DNA from 2 places in the Streptomyces sp. NPDC033178 genome. Region 1 is predicted to be linked to the other one. Evidence: riboswitches for the same ligand, from Rfam matches in the RefSeq annotation. Region 1 holds a riboswitch; the other holds the start of a gene.
The links. Region 1 has a riboswitch for cobalamin ahead of ACZ5VQ_RS15625 (cobalamin biosynthesis protein). Riboswitches for the same ligand answer to the same signal wherever they lie in the genome.
Positions count from the first base shown of each region.

Region 2: another riboswitch for cobalamin. It lies ahead of ACZ5VQ_RS31200 (CbtB domain-containing protein); the one in region 1 lies ahead of ACZ5VQ_RS15625 (cobalamin biosynthesis protein).

Region 1 covers NZ_JBVIPT010000005.1:454,606-458,308, forward strand. The annotation lists gene ACZ5VQ_RS15620 (cobyric acid synthase) at 1-1,065, opposite strand, end outside; gene ACZ5VQ_RS15625 (cobalamin biosynthesis protein) at 1,062-2,018, opposite strand; cobalamin riboswitch at 2,117-2,260, opposite strand; gene ACZ5VQ_RS15630 (hypothetical protein) at 2,383-2,604, opposite strand; gene ACZ5VQ_RS15635 (inorganic phosphate transporter) at 2,617-3,703, opposite strand, start outside.
Region 2 covers NZ_JBVIPT010000014.1:86,601-90,303, forward strand. The annotation lists gene ACZ5VQ_RS31185 (right-handed parallel beta-helix repeat-containing protein) at 1-251, opposite strand, end outside; gene ACZ5VQ_RS31190 (four-helix bundle copper-binding protein) at 491-883, shown strand; gene ACZ5VQ_RS31195 (histidine phosphatase family protein) at 1,030-1,677, opposite strand; cobalamin riboswitch at 1,808-1,949, shown strand; gene ACZ5VQ_RS31200 (CbtB domain-containing protein) at 1,986-2,210, shown strand; gene ACZ5VQ_RS31205 (CbtA family protein) at 2,240-3,010, shown strand; gene ACZ5VQ_RS31210 (acyl-CoA dehydrogenase family protein) at 3,213-3,703, shown strand, end outside.

The sequences.
Region 1 (3,703 bases):
GAGGATCTGGAAGCCACCGCAGATACCGAGGACGGGACGCCCCTCCGCGGCCCTTCTGGCGAGGGCGTCCGCGAGGCCGCGCTCCCGCAGCCACTCCAGGGCCCTGACCGTGCCACGGGTGCCGGGCACGACGACCAGGTCGGCGTCGACGAGTTCTTCGGCCCGGTCCACGAACCGCACGACGACGCCCGGTTCGGCGGCCAGCGCGTCCACGTCCGTGAAGTTGGACATCAGCGGGATCGCGCAGACGGCCACCCGCAGGATGTCCTCGCCGACGGGGGAGGAGACCGCCGACTCCCGGACCGAGCCCCTCAGCGAGACCGCCATCCCGTCCTCCTCGTCGATGCCGAGACCGTGCTGGAAGGGCAGGACCCCGTACGTACGACGTCCGGTGAGGTTCTCGAGCATGTCGAGGCCGGGCTCCAGCAGGGACACGTCCCCGCGGAACTTGTTGACGAGGAACCCGGCGACGAACTCCTGGTCCTCGGGCGAGAGCAGCGCCACGGTTCCGAAGAAGGAGGCGAAGACACCCCCGCGGTCGATGTCGCCGACGACGAGCACGGGCAGCCGCGCGCCCCGCGCGATCCCCATGTTCACGATGTCCGTCCGCCGCAGATTGATCTCGGCGGGACTGCCCGCCCCCTCACAGATCACCGCGTCATACGTGCCCCGCAACTCGGCGAGGCACTCCAGCACGGTCCCGAGGAGCTGTTCCTGACGCCCGCCGTGATAGCCGCGGGCGCTCATCTCCCCGACGGGCCTGCCCATGAGGACGACCTGACTGCTCCGGTCGCTGCCCGGCTTGAGCAGTACGGGATTCATGAGCGCGGTGGGCTCCACGCGCGCGGCCTGTGCCTGCATGGCCTGCGCCCGCCCGATCTCGGCGCCCTCCCGCGTGACGAACGAATTGAGCGACATGTTCTGCGCCTTGAAGGGCGCCACCTTGACACCCTGCCGCACCAGCCACCGGCAGATCCCGGCCGTCACGACGCTCTTGCCCGCGTCGGAGGTGGTACCGGCGACGAGCAGCCCGCCACCCGTTCCCCCGCTCGTTCCCCGACTCATGACGTACGCCCCTTCGTGCGAAGGCTGTTGACGAGGAGCCGTCCGGCGACACTCACGCCGAGCGCGAGCAGGCCCACGCGCCGCGAGAGCCGCACGGCCCGCTCGATGTCCCCGACCTCCACGGCCCGCCCTTCACCGTTGAGTACGGGCCGGTGCTCGACCCTTCCCGCGTACGAGAGCGTCCCGCCCAGCCGCACGCCGAGCGCCCCGGCGAACGAGGCCTCGACGGGCCCGGCGTTGGGACTCGGGTGCTTGACGGCGTCGGCACGCCAGGCGCGTACGGCTCCGCGCGGATCGCTTCCCGTGACGGCCGCGAGGACGGCGGTGAGCCGCGCCCCGGGCCACCCCGCGACATCGTCGAGCCGCGCGGAAGCCCAGCCGTACCGCCGGTACTTGGCGGACCTGTGCCCGACCATGGCGTCGAGCGTGTTCACGGCACGGAAGCCGACGAGTCCCGGCACACCGGCCGCGGCACCCCACACGAGGGCGCCCACGACGGCGTCCGAGGTGTTCTCGGCGACGGACTCGACGACGGCCCGGGCGATCCCGTCGGCGTCCAGCGACTGCGGATCGCGCCCGCAGAGGTGGGGCAGCCGCTCCCGGGCCACCTCGATGTCCCCGGCGGCGAGCGCCCCGCCGATGGCCCGGGCCTCCCGCCCGAGCGAAGTCCCGCCGACGACGGACCAGGTGGCGGCGGCGGTCAGGGCGACGGAGGCGGCAGGAGAGGGACGCACGGAACGCCCGGCGAGCGCGGCGATCGAGGCGGCCCCGCCGACACACACGGCGGTGTGCAGAGCGCCCCACCCCCGGTGGTCCCGCCACAGCACCCGCTCCACGGCACCCGCGGCCCGTCCGAACGCGGCGACCGGATGCCCCCGGCGGGGATCGCCGAGCAGCAGGTCACCGAGGAGGCCGGCGGCGGCGCCGTACGCGAAGACGCGGTCGGCACGCATCGGTTCAGCCGACCGTCAGGTCGGGCACAACCGTCGCTGGAAAGGCAATTGGGCAGCCGCGCATGGCGATTTGTCCTCACTCAGGGTGTCCGCGCCCTGGTTCGACGAGACCGACGGCGAGAGTTCCTGGCTCCCGGGGTGTCGATTCCCCGGTAACAGTGGCGGGACCGCGCCGGATTCGCACCGGCTTCCTCTCCTGCCGCCGTACATGGCTCCGGCAGTCCACCACGCCCACGAACACCCGTCAACTTGCTGTTGACCTGCGACGGGAGAGTGTGCTGAGGCCCACACACGGACACGACTCCGCCCCGCCGACCGGGGGGTCGGCGGGGCGGAGCCGCGCGGGACGGAGGTGCCGGACGCGTCAGGCGACGATCAGATAGATCCCGTACGCCACCGCCGCCGCGCAGGCGGCGAAGCAGGCGTACGCGCCCGTGACCGCGAGGGTCGCGGTGTCGCCCTGGGCGGAGGCCGACTCGCGCTTGGAGAGGCCGACGATGCCGAGGGTGAAGAGGCCCACGAGGGCGACGGTGACGATGAGGCTGACTCCGAAGACGGAGCCGAGGGCTGCCCAGTCGATCTTCATGCTGTGGGTTCCTTACACCGTGGCCGTACGGGCGGGCTCGGTGGCGTCCGGGCCCGGGATGGTGGTTTTGAGGTCGTCGGCCGCGGCGACCGTGCCCGCCGGCGGCGGGGTGACGGCGGCGATGGCGGTGGTCACGACGCCGGCGGGCTCGCCGTTGACGTCGTTCACGTTGTCGACGGTGACGGGCTGGCGGCGGGAGAGCGTCCAGATGACCGCCGAGCCCGCGATCAGCAGCGCGCCGGTGAGGACGATGCCCCAGGTGCCCTGCTTGGTGAGGAACTCGGCGCCCGCGCCGACCAGACCGGCGGCGGGAAGCGTGAGGCCCCAGGCGACGAACATCCGGGTCGCGGTCGACCAGCGGACGACGCCCCCCTTGCGGCCGAGGCCCGAGCCCATCACGGCGCCGGAGCAGGACTGGGTGGTGGAGAGCGAGAAGCCGAGGTGCGAGGAGGCCAGGATGACCGTCGCGGCACTGGTCTGGGCGGCGAAACCCTGCGGCGGCGCGAGGTCGGTGAGGCCCTTGCCCATGGTGCGGATGATGCGCCAGCCGCCCAGGTAGGTGCCGAGCGCGATGGCGATACCGGCCGAGACGATGACCCACAGGGGAGGGTTCGACCCGGGCGCGAGCACACCGCCGGTGACCAGGGCGAGCGTGATGATGCCCATGGTCTTCTGCGCGTCGTTCGTGCCGTGGGCCAGCGAGACCAGGCCCGCGGAGGTGATCTGGCCCGCGCGGTAGCCCTTGGAGGTCGCCTGTTCACCGGCCTTGTTGCTGATGCGGTACGTCAGCCGGGTGGCGAGCATCGCGGCGAGGCCGGCCACCAGCGGCGCGGCGATCGCGGGGAGCAGGACCTTGGTGACGACGGTCGAACCGTTCACCGACGACCAGCCGGCCGACATGACCGCGGCGCCGATCAGGCCGCCGAACAGTGCGTGCGAGGAGCTGGAGGGCAGACCCAGGAGCCAGGTCAGCAGATTCCACAGAATGGCGCCGACGAGCGCCGCGAAGATCACTTCGGTGCGGATGCCCTCTTCGTTGATGATGCCGCCGGAGATCGTCTTGGCGACCTCCACGGAGAGGAACGCACCGACGAGGTTC
Region 2 (3,703 bases), on a different contig from region 1:
GGCTGCGACGCCGTGCCCGAGGTGGTGATCGTGATGTTGTCGGTCAAGGCGTAAGTGCCGCCCCGTACGAGGATGGTGTCGCCCGGCTTCGCCCTGTCGACGGCCGTCTGGACGGTCCGCAGAGGTTGGCCGAGGGTGCCGGCGGCGGAGTCGTTCCCGTTGACGGCCACGACGATGGTCGACGCCGCGGCTGCCGGGGTCGGTAGCACCGTCGTCGCCAACACGGCACTCAACGCTGTCCCTGTGAGCATGCCCGCGATGCGCACGAGGCCTCCTTGTCTGCCGATCCGAAGCTTGTCGCGGGTCAGTGGTCGCACACATCAGGTTGGTTGCCGGGGTGTGCGTGCCCGCCACGAGCGGATCGATATACCGAACGTGGTTCGGTAAACCGGTCAGAACGTAGAGTGCGGCCGTGACCACGTCAATAACTTCGACACGCTCAGCCTCTTCTGGGTCCGCGCTCCGGTGCGAAGGCGGGTTTGCCGTGGCGATGCCCGGCTACCCGAACCGCGTGTCACTAACAGAGCAACAGGAACTCGTTCGTTTCCTCGAGGACCGGTTCGCCTGTGCGCAGGCATGTACCGAGTGCGCACGGGTCTGCGCCCTGCGCGCGAGCCTCGCCGAACTCGACGGCCCCGACGACCAACAGGAGTTGCGGCGCAAGGGCATCCTGTGCGCGGAGGTCTGCGACGCGACCTGCCGGGCCCTGGCCGAGCAGGTCACACAGGCCGAGGCCGGGATGCGCGCCCAGGTGGAGTGGTGCCGTGCCGTCTGCCTGGAGACCGCCCAGGTCTTCGACCGGAGCCCCGGCGCCGAGAAGGGCGCCGAGGCCTGCCGCGACTGCGCGCGCGCCTGCACGGAGTTCCTCGCCCTGCTGAGGTGAGGTTCTGTGCGGCGAGTGCCGTGTGGTGAGTACCGCGCGGAGGTCCGGTGTTGTCCGGTCGGGGTGGGGTGGCCCGACGCCGTGTCCCGAGGTGCGCCACGCCCGGAGGTGCCGGGTCCCGAAGGGCCGTTCGGGACCCGGCAGCCTCACTCTCCGAGGGCCCTCCCGACTCGTACATTCCAGCGCCCGGCCCGCCCGCTGAACTCCGTCGCGGCCAACGGCGGCACGTCGACGCGCCAGAACGCCGACTCCGGCGCCCCGAGTGCCCGCACCACCCCGGCCCGTACGATCTCCGGCTCGACGACGGCGATGATCCGGACCGAGCCTGGTCCTGAACCTCCGGCCGAGCCTGAGCCAGACCCGGAAGCCCCGGTCCCCGAAGCCCCGGAACTCGGATCCGCCACCGTCTCCAGCCACTTCGCCACGCGCTCGCACAGCCCGGCCACCGACTCGCCGCCGTGCGGTGCGGACGACGGGTCCGCCAGCCAGCGTCCGACGGCCTCCGGTTCGGCGGCGCTCACCTCGGCGAGGGTCGCCCCGCGCCAGCGGCCCACGTCCAGGCCGGCCAGTTCCGGCGGCTCGGTGACGGCGAGGGCGTCGAGCCCGAGGGCCGTCGCCGTCTCCCGGCAGCGAACGGCGGGCGAGACCAGGACCTGGTCGGCGGCCGGCAGCGCGTTCGCGGCCGCCTCGGCGAGCCGCAGCCCGGCCGGGTCGACGGGGCATCCGTCGTCGAAACGTGCCTCCCGCAACGCCGCGCTCATCGCTGGTGAGATCAACATCACTCGGCTGGTCATCGGCCCGCCCTCGCGTTCCCCACGTGCTCAACACCCCTGTTCGTACCGGGAATTGGGGGCGTGACCAGGGCCCCGGCGCGCCCCCGGCATTCCATGCGCCCTTGGCCGCGCCTCCGCTTCGCGGTACCTTCTCGTCGATATTGACGACGGTACGACGGAAGCCGGTGAGAATCCGGCACGGTCGCGCCACTGTAAGCCCCGTACAACCGCCTTCCATCAGGAGAGGCGGAGGTCGAGCAAGTCAGACCCGTGGCCGTCGTCCTGTGCACCACCGAGATGGGACGCGAGTTCCCCCAGGAGGTCCTGCCATGGCGCAGTCCGCCGTCGCTCAGCCGACCGCAACCACCCCCGACGTACCCGCAAAGCTGCCGATCGGCGCGATCGCTCCCTGGGCGGTCTTCCTCGGCATCCTGATGCTGGTGCTGCTCTACTTCGTCGGCGCCGAACAGGGCGCCACCTCCCTGGTCTCGGGCGAAGGCGTGCACGAGTGGGTGCACGACGCCCGCCACCTGCTCGGCTTCCCCTGCCACTGACGGCGACAAAGAACCGACAGGACAACTCGATGAACTCCGTCACCGTCAGAAATCTCCTGGTGCGCGGCATGCTCGCGGGTCTTGCCGCGGGCGTGCTCGCCCTGGTCGTCGCCTACTTCCTCGGTGAACCTCGTGTGGACGAGGCCATCGCGTTCGAGGAAGCCCATGCCCACGAACACGGCGGCGAGGAACCCGTCACCCGTGCCATGCAGTCCACCGGTGGACTGTCCACCGGCGTCCTCGTCTACGGGGTCGCGTTCGGCGGCATCGCCGCACTCGCGTACTGCTTCGCTCTCGGCAGGATCGGCCGCTTCGGGCCGCGCGCGAGCGCGCTGCTGCTGGCGGGCGCCGGTCTGGTCGCGGTCTACCTGGTGCCGTTCCTCAAGTACCCGGCGAACCCGCCCGCCGTCGGCGACCCCGACACCCTCAACCAGCGCACCGCGCTGTTCCTCCTGATGATCGTGCTCAGCGTGCTGCTGGCCGTCGCCGCGGTGATCCTCGGCAAGCGCCTCGCACCGCGCCTGGGCAACTGGAACGCCACCCTCGCGGCGGGTGGGTTCTTCGTCCTGGCCGTCGGCCTGGCGTACGCGTTCCTGCCGTCCTTCAGCGAGGCGCCGGAGGGCTTCCCCGCCACCCTGCTGTGGCAGTACCGACTGGCGACCCTGGCCATCCAGGTGACCCTGTGGACCGCGTACGGGCTGGTCTTCGGGCTGCTCGCGGAGCGCGTACTGGCTCCCAAACCGGCCGCGGCTGAGGGCGAGAAGGCGGCCGAAGGGCGGGCAACTCCGGTCGCGCACTGATCCGTTCACACCGAAGGGCCCCTGGAGCGCATTCCCGGGGCCCTTTCGCATGAGTGCGTGCGTCTGGCAGGCGCGTACGTCCAGGTGTGTACGACTAGGCGCGTACGTCGTCGGCATTCCTTATTTCTGGAACACGTTCTACGGTGTGCGCCGTCAGGTCCGGGTGGCCGAACGAGTGGGCCAGTGGGAGCCAGGAGGCGCCGTGCATCTCGAATACACGCCGGAGCAGCAGCGGTTGCGCACCGAACTGCGAGCCTACTTCGCCGAGTTGGTCCCCGATGACGTGTACGCCCGCTACGGCGACCCTGCGGCGCAGAAGCGCTTCTACCGCGAGACCATCCGTCGGCTCGGCTCCGACGGGTGGCTCGGTGTGGGCTGGCCGAAGGAGTACGGCGGGCGCGGTCTGACCCCGATGGAACAGTTCATCTTCTTCGACGAGGCCGCCCAGGCCGGCGTACCGCTGCCGTTGATGGCGCTCAACACGGTCGGGCCGACGATCATGCAGTTCGGTACCGACGAGCAGAAGGGGTACTTCCTGCCGAAGATCCTCTCCGGCGAGCTCGACTTCGCGATCGGCTACAGCGAGCCCGACGCGGGCACGGACCTGGCCGCCCTGAAGACCAGGGCGGTCAGGGAGGGCGACGAGGACACCGGCCACTACACGGTCGACGGCCAGAAGATCTGGACGACCAA